Regions from separate parts of the Pseudoalteromonas sp. P1-13-1a genome, predicted to be linked through region 2. Evidence: predicted binding sites of a transcription regulator. Region 2 holds the regulator's gene; each other region holds the start of a gene.

Region 1 (6,533 bases), on a different contig from region 2:
ACATTCCAGGCGATCGCCAAACCTTATTGTTCTCAGCCACATTTGATGACAGCGTGTTTGAGCTGAGTAAAAAACTACTTAAAAACCCAGAGCTGATTGAAGTTGATAAACGTAACTCAGCCGCCGTGGAAGTAGAGCAAGTTATTTACGCAGTTGATGAAGATAGAAAGCGTGAGCTTGTATCACACATGATTGGCATGAAAAATTGGCGCCAAGTACTTATATTCACGCGTACAAAACAAATGGCCGATAAACTTGCCAAAGAAATGTGTAAAGACGGTTTAAAAACTGAGTCTATCCATGGCGATAAATCGCAAGGTGCACGCGACCGTGCATTACAAAACTTTAAAGAAGGCTCAACGCGTGTATTAGTTGCCACTGATGTAGCTGCCCGCGGTTTAGATATTCCCGCGCTTAAATACGTAATAAATTTTGAGCTACCTTACATAGCAGAAGATTACGTACACCGAATTGGCCGTACAGGTCGCGCTGGCGAGCAAGGCCTTGCCATGTCGCTGGTAAGTATTGATGAGCAATGGTTACTGGAAGAAATTGAAGTACTACTTGATACCCGTTTAACACCACAATGGCTAGAAGGTTACGAGCCTGATTTAAACAAGCCCCCTAAAGATAACCGTAAAAACACCAATAAAGCCCGTAAAGATCGCGATAAAAAGCGCATTACGGGGCAAAGAGCACCAACTAAACGCCGCAGAAAGTAGCCTTAAACATATTTATTTAGCTATACTGAGGCGACTAAATAGCTGAGGTATAGTTATGTTTGAAACAGATAAATGGGCATTTTCTGGTATCGATGGCCAAATATCGTTACATAAATGGCAAAAGACCATTGATCTGATTACGGGGCTTTTTTCGGCACCTTCCGGCTATATAGTTCAGGCTACTAGTAAAGGCTATCGCGTAGTTATTAGAGCAAATGAAGGCGGCTCACACTTTGAAACCAACCCTATACTCCCTCCAGAAACGCCCTTGTTTTGTAAATATGTAGCCGAAAACAACAAAACCTTATATGTAAATAATGCCAGTAATGATGCGCAGTGGAATACCATGCCAGAGGTGATTGAAGATGATGTTGAATCCTACCTTGGCCTGCCAATTCACTGGCCTGAAGGCAATGTATTCGGTACATTGTGTTTAAAAGATTCAACAAAAACCAGTTATACCAATGAGTATTTTGAACTAATAGAGCAGCTGCGTGATTTAATTGAAGACGATTTAGCCCTTATTTATAGCTTTGAGCAAATGCGCGAAATAGCCATGCTTGACCCGCTTACCAACATTTATAACCGCCGTGCACTAAGCTTACTTGCCCAACACAAACTTAATTTAGCACTGCGTTTGGGTTTTGATGTGTGTTGCTTGTTTATTGATATAAACGACTTTAAAAAACTAAACGACACTTACGGCCATGATATAGGCGATCAGGCGCTAATCATTTTGGCAAATACCTTAAAAACACACTTAAGAGAGGCTGATATAGTAGGGCGTTTAGGGGGCGATGAATTTGTAGCTGTAATGCAAATTAGTGATAGAAGTAAGCTTAACCATATTATTGATAAAATAAAAATTGAGTATACAAACGCACTATTAGAAAACAACGTATGCGCGCTGACACTCAGCATAGGCGAAAGTTTTACTAATAAACAAAAGCAACCCTTTGATACGTTATTAAATTTGGCCGATCATCAAATGTATAAAAATAAACAAGCGTACAAATTGGCTAAAAAAGCATAATAATAAAAGCAATACACTTAAACATAGCAACAAAAAGCAAGCCATTAGGCTTGCTATAAACGGGGAGAATGAGGCGTTAAGCGATTTGTTTTTCGGCTAAGTTTAATTCCATCGTGGCTTTTAATAAACGGTATAAGTTTATTGATGCGTCAATTTCTTCTTTACGGTTTGTTAAGCTTTCAATATTTAAGCCCAGTGGCACATCAAGGTGTGCACAGCTTTTGAGTATTAGGTCGAGATTTTCTCGGCAAATACGTACCGATTCACTTAAGGTGTTTTCTGCATCAAGCATGCGCCATTTAGTGGCCTCTGGCACTGAGATACCCAACCATTGCATAAACTCTAAGGTTTTATCGCCACCGCACGGGGTAAACGTTAAAATAATTCGTTTTGGTGTAATACCTTGCGCTTTACAGGTACGCGCATAACTTGTGATTAGCTCTATCGTTGCTTGTGCGTCGTAAACCGCTTGCGATATAAAAAACTGACACCCTTGTGCTGTTTTTTCTATAAGGCGCTCGTGCTCATTTCGCTTACTTGCATGGCGCTCTGCTATGGTAACGCCCCCTAAAAAGAAGTCATCACTTTGCTCTGCAAGCGTTTTATAGGCATTGGGCAAGCTTAGTTTTATATCACCCACCGATGAAGGGCTACCCACTAAAACCACATTTTTTAAATCGTAGTCGTTTTTGGTTTCATCCAACCAGCCTTTAAACTCTTCTACATCACGCTGTGCCACACTTTTGTAAGTAATGACATCCGGAGCAGATAAATTACGTAGTAAGTGGCTGTATTCACGTGGGTCTACAGTTTGTTTAAACGGAAATGGGCGTGCTTTATCTGTACGACTACTTTCATCTTGAATGTCGTAAATTATTACGCCGTCGTATTCAATTTCGTGTAAGCGAGCAAGTAGTTTTTCTGCAATGATTTTTAGTTGCACTTTATCAGTACCAATTTTAGGCGGGGTAGTACCAATAAGATAAACACCTTGATTGGTGTCTTCTATTTTTTCTTGTAGTGATAAAGCCATAATCCTCATTCCAGCTTAGTCCAATGTATGTAATTTAATATAGCAGCCATTTAGACGTCTAGATAGATTTATTTGGTGAAAGTTTTTCAATTAACTTGAGTGTTTTTCATGCTTAAGTGTTTTTAAAATAGGGAATTGACACAGTTGTTTACATTAAAACTGTCGCAAAGCTCTTACAATCATTTGCTTTAGGGCATAATCAACTATGAATTAGCATTAAATCTAATAACAAATTTGCTCAATTTAAAAAGGGACAACAATGAAATTTAAATTACTAGCAACAAGCTTAGCGGTATCGCTGGCGCTAACAGGCTGCGCAACACAGCAAAGCGAAAACACCCAAGCAGCACAGCAACAGCAAACAACAGCTGCTGATGAGCGTGTATTTTCGCAAGAGTACTTAATCGAAGAGCTTGATAACGGCTTACGTGTAATGGTTGTTAAAACCGATTACCCCGATGTAGTGTCGCTGCAAATTCCGGTATCGGTTGGTTCACGAAATGAAGTAAAAGAAGGTAAAACCGGGTTTGCTCACTTTTTTGAGCACATGATGTTTAAAGGTTCTAAAAAATTCCCGCAAGACGAATACACTGCCATTTTTAAAAATGCAGGGGTAGATAACCGTGCTTACACCACTAATGATTACACAAACTACCATTTAAACTTTTCAAAGCAGCACCTTGATAAAGTACTTGAAATTGAAGCCGATATTTTTCAAAACTTAACCTACACCGAAGAGCAATTTAGAACCGAAGCGCTAACGGTTAAAGGGGAGTATTTAAAAAATAACGCCAGCCCAATTCGTAAGTTATTGAGCGCAGTTCGCGAAGAAGCGTTTGATACACACACCTATAAACATACCACCATGGGCTTTTTTGAAGATATTGAAGCCATGCCAGATCAAATGGCGTACGGTAAAGAATTTTTTGATAAGTTTTATAAGCCAGAATATGTATCGCTAGTAATTGTCGGCGATGTAGACCCTAAAGCCACGATGGCGATGGTGAAAAAACATTGGGGTGGCTGGAAAAAAGGCAATTACGTTGCCGATATAAAAGCCGAGCCTGCACAACAAGCGCCTAAATATGTACATGAGAAAAACGAAGGTCTGCCTGGTCATTGGTTGCTTGTATCTTACAAAGGTGCGGCCTGGGAGCCTGCAAAAAAAGATAGAGCCGCGCTTGATTTAATCTCACAACTTTATTTTTCAAATAACTCAGATTTATATCAAGAGCTGGTTGTTGAAAAACAAATAGCGAGTCAAATGTTTACCTATAATCCAGAAACAAAAGATCCTGGTTTATTGCATGTATTTGTAAAAGTAGAAAATGAAGATGATTTAGCAAAAGCACGCGATGCTATTAATCGCACTTACGCAAAAGCACGTACCGAACTTGTTGATGAGCAAAAACTAAGTGATTTAAAATCGAACCTTAAATACAGCTTTATTAACGGCTTAGATTCATCACAAGCAATTGCGTCAACCCTTGCAAGGTACATGCATTTTGAGCGCGATCCAGAGGTAATTAACCAACTTTATAAATCGGCCGACAACATCACAGCACAAGATATTAAAGCCGTGGCTAATAAATACTTTGTAGATGACGCGCGTACAACCGTAACTATGTCGGCACTTGATAAAGCGCCAGGGTTTGAGCAGGAAGCAAGCTTAAACGCGTTAGTTGCAAAGCTTGATAAAGCGCCTGAAGCGCCAGTATTTAAAGTGCTTGATAAAACCAATAGCTCGCCACTGATTGACGTAAACTTTTTATTCAATACAGGGGCTGCCGCAGACCCTAAAGGTAAAAAAGGGGTTGCTGCGCTTACAGCCGCTATGCTTGCTCAAGGTGGCTCGCAAAGTACGAGTTACAAAGAGATACAAAAAGCGCTTTACCCGCTTGCGGGTAGTTTCGGTTATCAAATAGATAAAGAAATGCTGTCGTTCCAAGGGCGTATACATAAAGACAATGCTGAAACATGGTATGCAATTATAAGCGAGCAACTGCTTAACCCAGGTTTTAGAGACGATGACTTTAAACGCCTTAAAAAAGAAATGATCGACGGTATTAAATCGGGCTTAAAAGCCTCTAACGACGAAGAGCTTGGTAAAGAAGTACTCTACAGCACGCTTTATAAAGGCCACCCATACGAAAGCTACAACTACGGCGATATTTCGGATTTAGAAGCGCTAACGCTTGATGATGTAAAAGCATTTTACAACACAGAGCTTACCCAATCTAAACTAACACTGGGTTTAATTGGCGCTGTGCCAAAAGCACTTAAAGCCGAAATTAAGAGCGATTTAGCAACCTTACCTAAAGGCGAGCAAAGCCGTTTAAGTATTCCTGATGCGCCAGAACTTAAAGGTCATCATGCAACAATTGTAGAAAAGTCAGCGCAATCTACCGCGGTATCGTTTGGTTTCCCAATTGATACCATTCGTAGCAGCGAAGATTGGACCGCCCTTTGGCTTGTGCGTTCGTACTTTGGTGAGCATCGTAGTTCTAACTCATACCTGTATGAGCGAATTCGACAAACACGGGGTATGAACTACGGTGATTACGCCTACATTGAGTACTTCCCGCGTGGTATGTTTCAAACTAAACCTGATGCAAACTTAGGACGCTCTGAGCAAATATTCCAAATCTGGTTACGCCCGCTGCGCTCTAATAACGATGCACACTTTGCAACGCGTACTGCATTGTTTGAGCTGGATAAGCTCATTAAAAATGGTTTAACCGAAAAAGACTTTGAAGCAACACGTAACTTTTTAATTAACTACGTACCGCAGCTTGTCGCAAGTCAAAACCGCCAGTTAGGCTATGCACTTGATAGCGAATTTTATAATACGGAGTCGTTTGTAAAGTACGTGACAAATAAACTTGAAAAGCTAACACTTGCTGATGTTAATCGCGTGATTAAAGATAACCTGCAAACAGACAACGTGCAGTATGTGTTTATTACCGGTGACGGCGAAGACATGAAAAAACGTTTAGTGTCAGAGCAAACATCGCCAATGGTTTACAACACAGAAAAACCAGCAGAACTTGTTGCTGAGGATAAAGTCATTGCCGATTACAAATTAGCAATCCCAGCTAAAAATATTGAAGTAATGGCCGTTGAAAAAGTGTTTCAGTAATTTAAGCGCTTTATTCAATATATAAAAAATGCCCCAGTGCTTATAGCCTGGGGCATTTTTATTTAATTAGCGTAGGGTATTAGTTAGTCGCTAAAAGCACTGAACCTGCGCCTAGAGCAAAGCTTATTAAGGAGCTAATAACAACGCCCGCTAAAAAGCTTTTAGTTGGTGTACTTTTAACGGTGTCATTTACAGGTTCATCAAGTTTAATTAGCTCGCCTTGGCGTACTTCAAGTACCGCGCATAGTGCCATAGTGGTTTCTTTAGAAGCGGCGCCTTGTTTTTCTACTCGTTGAATGGTCCGCAAGCTTACGTCGCAGGCATCTGCAAGCTGCTGCTGTGTCCAATTCAACTTACTTCTAAGCGATTTAATTGTTGTAGGATTTAATTGCACGTTAAAGCTTCCCTACAAATAGTTCAACAATGGTTGCCGTTGTATAGCCAAACACCGCTCCGCCTAATGTGCAGCCAGCAAGAAAAAATGCTGCCTTTTTAGGGTCGTCCGAAAGGCTAGATTGAACTTGTTTTGCAACGATTTTTGCATCTTTACAAAGTGTGCATTCTAGGCGCCCTGTGAATATGTTAAGCATGTCAAACTTTACTTGA
Region 2 (6,533 bases):
TTTCGCCATCAGCACTTGCTGCGATAAACCCTGTTACTACATTAATTTTATTTTCATCAATAACTTGGCTGCATTGCTGCTTGTTTTGCGCATGCAAAAGCTCCCCGCTTGTTACACTAAACAGCGCTCTAGCATCATGAGCACACGCTTGAATGTTTAATTGCGTTAAATAGGCCGCCAATAACCGCGCAGACCACAGTTCGCCATGCGCCAGTAGCGCCGCCTCTTGCAACTGCTGCTCATTGGCTTGCTCTGCCACATCACTTAGCTCTTGCGCTAACACAGCTAAAGCTGCGTGTTTAGCATCGGCTTTTAATAACGCTTCAATTAATGCTGTTTGGTGGTTACTCAATTGCAGTAAAATATCAGCAACGGCTTGCTTATCTTGTTGTTGATAACTTTGCCACAGCGAAACCAAGGTATCAGTGGTTTTACCCGCAGCAGATACAACCACGCAGTCGCCTGGCTGTGTGTGAGCAATAATAATTTTTGCCACGCTCTGATAGCGCTCGCTCGAACTTAAGCTCGAGCCACCAAATTTATGTACACTATTTACCATACTCAATCACCACAAAGCTGGATGGGCAGCCTGCTGCTTTACATCACCATTGGCATTGCCTGCGGCTTTACCAACGCGCCCTACATTTTTATTTTGTCCAGGTTTAACTAAGTTAAAAACACGCTCAAAATCAGCTAATAGATCTTCTACATCTTCAATACCGACCGAAATACGAATTAACGTATCGCCCACTCCCGCTTCTAGACGCGCTTTTGGCTCCATACCTGCGTGAGTCATGGTCGCAGGGTGACAAATTAAACTCTCAACCCCACCTAGCGATTCAGCTAAGCTAAACTCTTTAAGGCTTGTTAAAAACGCGGCAGCATCATCCACATCCCCCTTAATATCAAAGCTAACCATGCCACCAAAGCCAAGTTGTTGGGCTTTAGCAAGCGTATGTTGAGGGTGCGATTCAAGGCCAGGGTAGTAAACTTGGCTAACATACTCAGAGCTTTCAAGGTATTTAGCAATCGCCAGAGCATTTTCTTGGTGCTGCCTTAAGCGCACATTTAAAGTACGTAAACCACGTAACGTTAAATAGCTATCAAATGGAGCGCCGGTAATGCCAATGTTATTGGCCCACCAAGCAAGCTCATCACCAAGCTCTTGTGTTGCAGCAACAACTGCACCGCCTACAACATCAGAATGGCCGTTGATATATTTAGTGGTTGAGTGCACCACAATATCTACGCCAAACTTAATTGGGTTTTGTAATGCCGGTGATAAAAAGGTGTTATCGGCAGCCACTAATGCACCGCACTGTTTTGCTATATCCGTCACGGCTTTAATATCCGTTAGGCGCAGCACAGGGTTACTGGGTGTTTCTATCCAAATTAATTTAGGTTTGATGGTTAAAATTTGTTCTAGGCTTTCTGGTTTAGTTAAATCAAGTACTTTAAGTTTAAGCAAGCCGCGCTTTTCTAACGACGTAAATAAACGGTAGCTGCCGCCATAACAATCGTGAGGGATAACCAAGGTATCATCGTTATTTAATAACTGTGTGGCTAAATGCACAGCAGCCATGCCCGTAGCAGTAATAATGCCCCGCGCGCCACCTTCAAGCTCTGCTAGCGTTTCTGCTAAAATATCGCGATTAGGATTGCCACTGCGCCCATAGTCATATGCGCGCTTAGTATCAAAATCGGCAAACGAATACGTCGTCGATAAATAAATTGGCGGTACAACGGCGCCATGATGTTTATCGGCATCAACCCCATTTCGTACAGCAATGGTTGCTTTGTTTTTTTCGCTCATATTCGTCACCTGATTAATTTGGATGTTTAGACGTCTAAAAGAGTAAGTTATCCATTATAATAAGTCAAAGATTTTAAAGCTCTAGATGGCTAAAAATAATATACGTGTAAAGCCCTCATAAATCTTTATTTGCCGTTACAACCAGCTTATTAAGATAGATTGCTATCTATTATTTGACTATCTTTTTTAAAACGATAGAATTTCACGCATATTTACACGCTTTTTACGCCGTGTGAGAAATTAATAATCTGAGGCAACGATACATCTTATGGCTAAATGGAATGGTGAGTATATTCACCCATACGCAGAACACGGGAAAAAATCAGAGCAAGTTAAAAAGATCACCGTTTCGATCCCGCTAAATGTATTAAAAGTATTAACTGATGAGCGTACACGTCGTCAAATAAACAACCTGCGTCATGCAACAAATAGCGAGTTACTATGCGAAGCGTTTTTGCATGCTTTTACAGGCCAACCATTACCTAATGATGATGACCTACGTAAAGACAACGCAGAAAAAGTACCTGAAGAAGTTAAAAAAATAATGCAAGAAATGGGTTTAGAAGTGCCTATTTTAGACGAAGAATAAAACGTCTTTTTAAACAAAAAAACCTCAGCATGCTGAGGTTTTTTTGTTTAAGCGCTATATATTATGCCATGTAATTTTCAGGTAAGTCGATTTGTGCCACGCCCGATTCAACAGCCGCAATCGCAACCGCCTTGGCTATACGTGGTAATAAACGCGGGTCCATCGGCTTAGGAATAATGTAATCTGCACCAAATTCGAGCTTTTCTACACCCGCTGCTTTTAATACTTGCTCAGGCACTGGCTCTTTAGCAATACTACGAATAGCTTCAACAGCAGCTATTTTCATTTCATCGTTAATTGCGCTTGCACGCACATCTAAAGCACCACGGAAAATAAACGGGAAACATAAAACATTATTAACCTGGTTAGGGAAATCAGAACGCCCTGTGGCCATAATTAAGTCTTTACGTGCACTGTGCGCAAGCTCAGGTGCAATTTCAGGATCTGGGTTTGAACATGCAAATACCACTGGCTTATCGGCCATTAACTTTAGGTCTTCAGGTGCTAGCAAATTAGGGCCCGATACACCTACAAACACATCTGCATCAGCAATTACATCTTGCAGCGTGCGCTTATCTGTATTGTTAGCAAAAAGCTGCTTGTATTCATTTAAGTCATCGCGGCGGGTATGAATAACCCCTTTTCGGTCTAGCATATAAATATGTTCGCGCAGTGCTCCACACTTAATTAACAGCTCCATACACGCAACTGCTGCAGCACCGGCACCTAAGCATACAATAATGGCATCTTCTATTGATTTGCCTTGCACTTCTAATGCGTTAAGCATTCCTGCTGCAGTTACAATAGCGGTACCATGTTGGTCATCATGAAAAACCGGAATACTGCAGCGTTCAATAAGCGCTTTTTCAATTTCAAAACATTCTGGCGCTTTAATATCTTCTAAGTTAATACCACCAAACGTGTCGGCAATGTTGGCCACTGTATTTATAAAATCTTCGGTGGTGCGATGCTTAACTTCAATATCAATAGAATCAAGGCCGGCAAAACGCTTAAATAAGAGCGCCTTACCTTCCATAACAGGCTTAGAGGCTAGTGGCCCTAAATTACCTAAACCTAAAATTGCCGTACCATTACTGATAACTGCAACCATATTACCTTTACCGGTGTATTTATACGCATTGGCTGGATCTGCTGCAATTTCTCGCACAGGCTCTGCTACACCTGGGCTATAGGCTAATGCTAAATCTTGCACCGTTTCAGCTGGTTTTGTTAGCTCAATGCTGATTTTGCCTGGAACGGGGTGAGAGTGGTAATGTAATGCTTGTTCACGAAAATCTGACATAACGCGATGGTATCCTGCAATTTAAGTTAAGTGAGAGGGAGTATGGGGCTAAGATACTCTTATTAATTTTAAATTCCAAGCAATATCAGGTCTATCCTGTTATATGCTATATCCGTTAATTTTAAGTGATTTATCAGCAACTTCGCTAAAAGTTATCAACATTAAAAAATAAAAATTCATTTAAAAAGTGCTTTTTGAGGTTCATTTTACCTAAACAATATTTTTAGTATTTTGCATGATATTAGTCTATCAAACTGCACCATTATGGCGCGTTAATCACTGTTAAAAACAAATATCGCCACGATTAGCGCTTTTAGCAACTTGGTTAAAAATTAACGTATAAAAAATATAGAGAAGAATTGTCTGTTTGTCTGCAAAGCTTTATGCATATTCAGAATAAGAACAGGAAATAGTTATGCAGTGGGAATATGGTAATAATTGGTAGTTTTCTACCCAAAAAGGTGAATTTTAGACACAAAAAAAGCATCCGAAGATGCTTTTTTTTACTAAACAGCAATAATTATTTTTTGCTGCTAAGTGCACCGAAGCGCTTGTTGAAGCGATCAACACGGCCGCCAGTGTCTAAAATCTTTTGCTTACCAGTGTAAAACGGGTGACACGCTGAACATACGTCTAGGTGAATGTCTTTACAAAGAGTAGAACGAGTTTCGAATTTGTTTCCGCATGAACATGTTGCAGAAATTACTTCGTACTTAGGGTGAATACCTTCTTTCATAGGAACCTCTAGTTAAGGCCGCATCGCTCTCCAAACCCGAAGTCTGGCACCATACGTCGTTAAAACAAATTTATAGGCCGCGGATTTTATCCAACTAGCCTGCCCCGCACAAGCTTTAATTACGCTTTTTGTCAAAAAAGTAACCAACTAGCCTTAGAGCGACTATTTGAGTATAGGTTTTTAGCCTTATTTTTAGTACATTAAGCTATTACCCTTTATCACATGAGTTGTTATGCGCTTTGTTGAAGTTGCTATAAAAGTTCCGTTACCACGCACCTTTGATTATAAAATAGATGAACAACTTATCTCGCCCTCAGCGACAATTATGCCAGGGATGCGTGTTTTGGTGCCTTTTGGGAATCAAAAGAAAGTAGCTGTTGTTCTTGCACTTAAAACGCATACCGATGTACCCGAGAACAAAATTAAAGCGGTTAGTGAAGTTATTGACCAAACCCCCATTTTATCATCGCAGCATTTAGAACTGCTTAGCTTTACCGCCCGCTATTATTGCTACCCACTCGGTGAAACTATACACATTGCGCTGCCTAGTGCGCTTCGCCAAGGTGAGCACCCTGATAAAACCAGCATAAGTATGGTTAGTCTTACCGAAAAAGGCGCAAAAATACCGTCATTAAAAGCGAAAACCCAATTAAACTTGTTAAAGCAGCTCGCACAATCAGGTAAGTCATCATTAACCGAACTAAAAGCGCTCGGCTTTAGTAAAAAAACAATAGATGCCTTAATAGATAAAGAATTTATAACCCAAAGCATTGAGCACGACAACCAATGGCAAAGCGTTGCGCCCACAGTCGGTACTAAGCCAGTACTGAATAAAGAGCAAGCCGTAGCGTGCACAACAATAAATCAAAGCGTTGGTTTTAATAGCTTTTTATTAGAAGGTGTGACCGGCAGCGGTAAAACCGAAGTATATTTACAATGCTTAGAAGAAGTCCTCAAACGTGGCGAACAAGCCCTAGTACTAGTACCTGAAATAGGGTTGACGCCACAAACCGTCAACCGATTTCGTCGTCGCTTCCCTGATACCCCAATAATGCTATGGCACTCAGCCCTCACCGATAACGAGCGCTTGCAAACATGGCGTTTTTGCGAAAAAGGCAGCTGCGCAATTGTAATAGGTACCCGTTCAAGTATTTTTCTCCCTTTTTTAAAGTTAGGAATGATAGTGGTTGATGAAGAACACGATTCATCATTCAAACAGCAAGATACCTTACGTTACCACGCACGCGACTTAGCAGCTTATCGGGCATTTCAGCATAAAATACCGCTTATTTTAGGCAGTGCCACCCCAGCACTGGAAACACTGCACAAAGCTATAAACAATAAATACCAACTTTTAAGCCTTACAGAGCGCGCGCAAACAGCAACCGATAATAAGTTTATGTTGCTTGATATGAAAGGTCAGCCCGATCAAGCGGGTATTGCTCATGCAAGCCTTGCCACTATGCGCCAACATTTAAACCGCGGTAAGCAAGTTATGGTGTTTTTAAATCGTCGCGGTTTTTCTCCTACGCTTATTTGTCACGAATGTGGCTGGCTCAGTGAGTGCAATCGTTGCAGCACTAGTGCCACCTTTCATAAAGCCATTGGTCAAATGATTTGCCATCACTGTGGTGAGCAGCACCCTGTACCTCATCAATGCCCTGATTGCGGTAGCACGCAAATTTTTCCTAACGGAAAAGGCACAGAGCAAATTGAAGAGTTTTTATCGAGTGAATTTCCCGATACGCCCGTAAGTCGCATCGACCGCGACTCAACCCGCCGTAAAGGAAGCTTAGAAAAAGCCTTAGAGGAAATAAACCAAGGTGGAGCGCGTATTTTAGTGGGCACACAAATGTTAGCTAAAGGTCATCATTTTGCCGATGTTAGCTTAGTGCTTATATTAGATGTAGATAGTGGTTTGTACTCGTGTGACTTTAGAGCTACTGAGCATTTAGCCCAGCTAGTGACTCAAGTTGCTGGGCGCGCGGGTCGCTCGGGGGAGCCTGGGCAAGTATTACTGCAAACGCACTTTCCAGAACACCCTCTTTTACAAGATTTAGTTAATAACGGCTATCAAGACTTTGCCCGTTTT
Region 3 (6,533 bases), on a different contig from region 2:
CTCTATTTTTACTGCAGTATGCGCTTTAGAGGTCGTAGCGCCGCCAATCATAAGTGGTAACTCAAAGCCTCGGCGGGTCATTTCTTTGGCTACGTGTACCATTTCATCAAGCGATGGGGTAATTAAACCCGAAAGGCCGATTATGTCGGCTTTTTCGTCAATCGCGGTTTGCAATATTTTTTCGGCAGGTACCATTACGCCTAAATCGATTACTTCGTAATTATTACATTGCAGTACTACGCCCACAATGTTTTTACCAATGTCGTGCACGTCGCCTTTTACGGTGGCCATAACGACTTTACCGTTAGTGGCGCCTTCTTCTTTTTCAGCTTCTATGAATGGGTCTAAGTAGGCCACTGCGCGCTTCATTACACGGGCAGATTTAACAACCTGCGGTAAAAACATTTTACCTGCACCAAATAAATCCCCTACCACGTTCATGCCATCCATGAGCGGCCCTTCAATCACGTGAATAGGTTTATCGGCAGCTGCGCGGCACTCTTCCGTGTCTTCATCTATAAAGGTGGTAATGCCTTTGACAAGGGCGTGCTCTAGGCGTTTTTCAACAGGCCATGTGCGCCATTCTAAATCTTCTACGCGTTCGGCCTGTGCCATACCCGAAAACTTAGGGGCTATTTCTACAAGTCGCTCACCTGCACCGGGGTCGGTATTAAGGATTACATCTTCTACGGCTTTACGAAGTTCCTCGGGGATGTCGTCGTAAACCGCAAGCTGCCCTGCGTTTACAATGCCCATATCCATACCCGCTTTTATCGCGTGGTATAAAAACACCGAGTGAATGGCTTCACGTACGGGGTTATTACCTCTGAATGAGAACGATACATTTGACACCCCACCCGACACTTTACAGTGAGGTAAGTTTTGCTTAATGCGGCGTGTGCCTTCAATAAATTCTACGGCATAGTTGTCGTGCTCTTCTATACCGGTGGCTACAGCAAATATATTAGGGTCGAATATAATATCCTCCGGCGGAAAACCTATTTCATCGACTAATATTTTGTAGCTGCGCTCACATATTTCGTACTTTCTATCTGCGGTGTCGGCTTGGCCTTCGGTATCAAACGCCATAACAACAGCGGCTGCGCCAAATCGTTTAATAATTTTAGCTTGGCGTTTAAACGGCTCTTCACCCTCTTTAAGCGATATTGAGTTAACAATAGCTTTGCCTTGAATACATTTAAGGCCTGCCTCTATTACATCCCATTTAGAGGAGTCGACCATAATAGGCACTTTAGATATATCGGGCTCTGAGGCAATTAAGTTTAAAAACTTAACCATGGCTGCTTTTGAGTCCAACATGGCTTCGTCCATGTTTATATCAATAATTTGGGCGCCGTTTTCTACTTGTTCGCGAGCAACGTTAAGCGCTGTCTCGTAATCTTCTTCCATGATCAAGCGTTTAAACATGGCTGAACCGGTTACGTTAGTACGCTCGCCGACATTGGTAAATACTGCAATTTGTTGAGTCATTGTCGGCTCCTTAATTTAAGTTACAGGCTTCAAGGCCTGATAAACGCATGCGAACATCAAGCTCTGGTAAAGGGCGAGGTTTAACGCCTTCAAGCCCTTTAGCAAAGGCGCGAATATGCGCAGGCGTGGTGCCACAGCACCCACCCACAATATTTATAAAGCCCGATTTACCCCAATCTATGATCTCTTTTGCCATGTCGTCTGCTTCTAGATCGTATTCTCCAAACTCATTGGGTAAACCCGCATTTGGGTGCACTGAGGTAAAGGTTTCGCATACGCGCGAAAGCTCTTCTACGTATTGGCGAAGTAAATCTGGCCCTAGGGCGCAGTTAAGGCCAATTGAAATAGGCTTAATATGGCGGATAGAGTTATAAAATGCCTCGGTTGTTTGCCCTGAAAGCGTACGGCCTGAGGCATCGGTAATGGTGCCCGAGATCATCACTGGTAATGTGCGCCCGGCTTGCTCAAACGCTTCTTCTACTGCGAATGAGGCTGCTTTAGCATTGAGGGTGTCGAATATGGTTTCGATAAGTATTAAATCAGCGCCGCCTTCCATTAATGCAAGAGTAGACTCAACATACGCATTAACCAGCTTATCAAAGGTAATATTACGATAGCCTGGGTCGTTTACATCTGGCGAGATAGAGCAGGTTTTAGAGGTTGGCCCTAACACACCGGCTACATAGCGTGGTTTTTTTGGGTTTTGGGCTGTGAACTCGTCACATATAGCGCGCGCAAGCTTGGCCGACTCTAGGTTTACCTCACGACTTATGCTGGCCATGTCGTAATCTTCCATCGAAATGGTGGTTGAGTTAAAGGTATTGGTTTCAATAATATCTGCACCGGCGGCTAAAAAGCTACGGTGTATATCGGTTATTAGCTCGGGTTTTGTAAGGCTTAATAAATCGTTATTGCCTTTAATTAGTACGTGCCAGTCTTTAAAACGCTCGCCTCGGTAGTCTTCTTCTTCAAGCTTGTGAGTTTGGATCATGGTACCCATTGCACCATCTAAAATTAAAATACGCTGTTTTAGCGCAGCGCTTAATTCACTTTGCTTATTTTTGTTTGGCACGTTATTCGGCATAGTTGTTAGTCCTCACATCTTGGCTAACTAAATTAATATCATAAGGTGTAGTTTGGTACACGTAGTAGTTTAACCAGTTCGAAAACAGCAAAAAGGCATGGCTTTGCCACGTTTTTGAGGGCTTTTTACTTGCATCGTTATCTGGAAAATAGTTTTCGGGTTTTGGCGCATTAGGGCTTTTTTGTAAATCGCGCTCGTACTCTGCTTTTAGTGTGTCGGCATCGTATTCTGGGTGGCCGGTTATAAACACTTGGCTGCCCGACTTATTTTTCATTAAGTAAGCGCCTACTTTTTCAGAGCCTGCCAGCACGACTATATCGTCGCAGGCATTAATTTTATTTATATCTATGTGGCCATAACGTGAGTGCGGCACTAAAAAGGTATCGTCGAATCCACGCGTAAGCGCACCATGGTCAAAGTAACACTGGTGGGTAAACACGCCACAGAGTTTATCTTCTTTTAAATCACGCTTTAAATTGTAACGGTGATACAACGCTGCATGCGCCGCCCAGCACGAAAACAGCGTAGATGTAACGTGCTGCTCTGCCCAGTCAATAATCACTTTTAGCTCATCCCAGTAGGCTACATCGTCGTATTCAAGGTGAGCGAGTGGTGCGCCGGTAACGATCAATGCATCGTAGTTATTGTCTTTTACTTCTGAAAAATAACGGTAAAAAGTATCTAGGTGCTCTTCTGAATTGCTACTGCTGCGGTGCGTATCTAGGCGTAATAGCTCTACATTTACTTGCAAAGGAGAATTAGCAAGCAAACGAATAAACTGTACTTCGGTTTCTACTTTATTAGGCATTAAATTTAAAATAGCCAAACGCATTGGGCGAATTTCTTGCGTTTTTGCACGGCTTTTTGGCATTACAAACACGTTTTCTTCACGCAAACGGGCAATAGCCGGTAGCTCGTCTTTTACTGTGATTGGCATATTTTACTCCTACTCATAAAAACCGAGAATTTATACGCTCTCATTATGAACAGAATGCCAAAAATATCAACCTCTAGATGTATAGATGTCTAAATGAAATTTATTCATGATTTTATACTTTATCAACCTGCAGCCATTAGCGCTTTAAAACCCGCCATTCGTTGACTGTTTCACCCGTGAGCCACTACAATACAACATTGAAATTTTTATTATTATTTGAAGGCTTTCCTCCATGGTTTTACCTGATAAGTTTATTTTCTCGATGAGTCGAGTATCTAAAGTTGTGCCACCTAAGCGCACAATTTTAAAAGATATTTCGCTGCACTTTTTCCCTGGCGCTAAAATTGGTGTGCTAGGTTTAAACGGTGCTGGTAAATCTACATTACTTCGCATTATGGCCGGTGTTGACCAAGACTTTGAAGGTGAGGCACGCCCTCAACCGGGCACTAAAATTGGTTACTTACCGCAAGAGCCAGTACTGGATGAAAGCAAAACAGTACGCGAAATAGTTGAAGAAGCTGTAGGTGAAGTAAAACACGCCCTAAACCGCCTTGACGAAGTGTACAACGAGTACGCAATGGACGGCGCTGACTTTGACGCCCTAGCAAAAGAGCAAGGCGAGCTTGAAGCGATTATTCAAGCGCACGATGGCCACAACATCGATAACGTTTTAGAGCGCGCTGCTGATGCACTGCGTCTACCAGAATGGGATGCTAAAATTGAGCACCTTTCAGGCGGTGAGCGCCGCCGTGTTGCTATTTGTCGTTTATTACTTGAAAAGCCAGATATGCTTATTCTCGATGAGCCTACTAACCACTTAGATGCTGAGTCGGTTGCATGGCTTGAGCGCTTCTTACATGATTACGAAGGCACTGTTGTGGCAGTAACCCATGACCGTTACTTCCTTGATAATGTAGCTGGCTGGATATTAGAGCTTGACCGTGGTGAAGGTATTCCGTGGGAAGGTAACTACTCTTCTTGGCTTGAGCAAAAAGATGCGCGCTTACAACAAGAGCAAAAATCAGAAAAAGCACGTCAAAAATCAATTGCACAAGAGCTTGAATGGGTGCGTTCAAACCCTAAAGGCCGCCAAGCTAAGTCTAAAGCACGTATGGCGCAGTTTAGCGAGCTACAGCAGTCTGATTACCAAAAGCGTAACGAAACTAACGAGCTATTTATTCCACCAGGCCCGCGTTTAGGCGACCAAGTGCTTGAAGTGAATAACTTACGTAAGAGCTTTGGCGATCGCGTATTAATCGACGATTTAAGCTTTAGTATGCCAAAAGGCGCGATTGTAGGCATTATTGGTGCCAATGGTGCGGGTAAATCAACCCTATTTAAAATGCTAAGTGGTGAAGAGCAGCCAGATAGCGGCAGCATCAGCGTAGGTGAAACTGTAGAGCTTGCAACAGTTGATCAGTTCCGTGGCAATATGGACGAAAGCAAAACTGTTTTCCAAGAAATATCTGACGGGCAAGATGTGCTAAAAATTGGTAACTTTGAGTTCCCAAGCCGTGCATACGTTAGCCGCTTTAACTTTAAAGGTAACGACCAGCAAAAGTTTGTAAAAGACTTATCGGGTGGTGAGCGTAACCGTTTACACCTTGCTAAGCTTTTAAAAGCGGGCGGTAACGTGGTACTACTGGATGAGCCAACCAATGACCTTGATGTTGAAACACTACGCGCGCTTGAAAACGCTATTTTAGAGTTCCCAGGCTGTGTAATGTGTATATCGCATGACCGTTGGTTCCTTGACCGTATTGCAACACACATTTTAGATTACCGCGACGAAGGCCAAATTAACTTTTTCGATGGTAACTACACTGAATACGAAGAGTGGCTTAAAAAGACCTTAGGTGCAGAAGCTGCGCAACCTAAGCGTATTAAGTACAAAAAAATTGGTTAAGTGTTAACTGATACAACAAGCCCTGCATTTATGCGGGGCTTTTTTATGCCTTTTTTTATCGCTATGCGCTATTTCCCGCTATGCTTGTTTAAAATATTACAAAAAAGGCACTCGTTTTATGGAAAATCGTCGTCAGTTCTCGCGCATTCTTTTTTCAACTTCTGCACAGCTAGAATTTGCAGGGAGCACTTACCCATGTAAGTTGCTTGATGTATCGTTACACGGAGCGCTGATCACAAAATGTGACGCTTTTAATGGTAAAAAAGACAGCGACGCAACACTACGCTTTACTTTGCCACAAAGCGATATAGAAATAAGAATGGACGTTCTTATTTGCCATATTGAGCAAAAGCACGTTGGCCTTAAATGCCACCATATTGATATAAACAGCATTACCTATTTAAAACGATTGGTAGAGCTTAATTTAGCTGATGACAAACTACTTCACCGAGAACTTACTTCATTAATTGAAGACCCACAATAGACTGCTTTAGTTAAGTTTATTACCATAGCGCAAACTTTATTATTGATACAGTTATGCGCCTAAACCCTCACTTACCTTTGGTCTATCACAGTAATTACTCGTTTAGCTTTGACCCTAAGCACCGATTTGTAATGAGCAAATTTGCTCATTTGTATGAGCAGGTTAAAGGTTTAGGCATTGCGGGTGATAATTTAGTTGCACCTATTTTAGGCAGCCCCGAACCACTTGAACTAGTACACTGTGAAAACTACATTCACGATTTATGGCATAACCGCCTAGACGAAAAAGCCATGCGCCGCATTGGCCTACCTTGGTCGCAACCATTAATGAATCGTACATTCACCGCTCCACAAGGCACGCTGCAAACTGCACGCTTAGCATTAAAGCATGGCTTAGCCTGTCATTTAGCGGGCGGTACACACCATGCACACACTGATTTTGGCTCAGGTTTTTGCATGGTGAACGACTTAGCATTTACCGCGCAAACATTAATACAAAGCGGTGAAGTGACCAATGTGCTCATTTTTGATTTAGACGTACACCAAGGCGATGGCACAGCGGCAATGCTTGCACATCAGCCGTATGCGTACACTTGCTCTATACACTGCGAAAAAAACTTCCCGTTTAGAAA

The links. The regulator MetJ, encoded in region 2, represses methionine synthesis genes. The targets are predictions, from matches to a motif close to TAGACGTCTAGACGTCTA.
Region 1: AN391_RS09205 (methylenetetrahydrofolate reductase) is a predicted target of MetJ. The motif match lies at 2,832-2,849, and genes of this name have one in related genera.
Region 3: metA (homoserine O-succinyltransferase) is a predicted target of MetJ. The motif match lies at 3,587-3,604, and genes of this name have one in related genera.

The regions. Positions count from the first base shown of each region.
Region 1 covers NZ_LKDV01000011.1:83,119-89,651, forward strand. Annotated here, with positions in the region: gene AN391_RS09195 (DEAD/DEAH box helicase) at 1-722, shown strand, start outside; gene AN391_RS09200 (sensor domain-containing diguanylate cyclase) at 778-1,755, shown strand; gene AN391_RS09205 (methylenetetrahydrofolate reductase) at 1,832-2,788, opposite strand; gene AN391_RS09210 (pitrilysin family protein) at 3,048-5,927, shown strand; gene AN391_RS09215 (helix-turn-helix transcriptional regulator) at 6,007-6,321, opposite strand; gene AN391_RS09220 (hypothetical protein) at 6,323-6,533, opposite strand, start outside.
Region 2 covers NZ_LKDV01000006.1:69,401-75,933, reverse strand. Annotated here, with positions in the region: gene metL (bifunctional aspartate kinase/homoserine dehydrogenase II) at 1-559, opposite strand, end outside; gene metB (cystathionine gamma-synthase) at 566-1,813, opposite strand; gene metJ (met regulon transcriptional regulator MetJ) at 2,082-2,402, shown strand; gene AN391_RS06140 (malic enzyme-like NAD(P)-binding protein) at 2,464-3,705, opposite strand; gene rpmE (50S ribosomal protein L31) at 4,226-4,441, opposite strand; gene priA (primosomal protein N') at 4,674-6,533, shown strand, end outside.
Region 3 covers NZ_LKDV01000050.1:10,616-17,148, reverse strand. Annotated here, with positions in the region: gene metH (methionine synthase) at 1-1,491, opposite strand, end outside; gene AN391_RS19115 (homocysteine S-methyltransferase family protein) at 1,502-2,575, opposite strand; gene metA (homoserine O-succinyltransferase) at 2,565-3,512, opposite strand; gene ettA (energy-dependent translational throttle protein EttA) at 3,745-5,418, shown strand; gene AN391_RS19100 (PilZ domain-containing protein) at 5,537-5,902, shown strand; gene AN391_RS19095 (histone deacetylase) at 5,956-6,533, shown strand, end outside.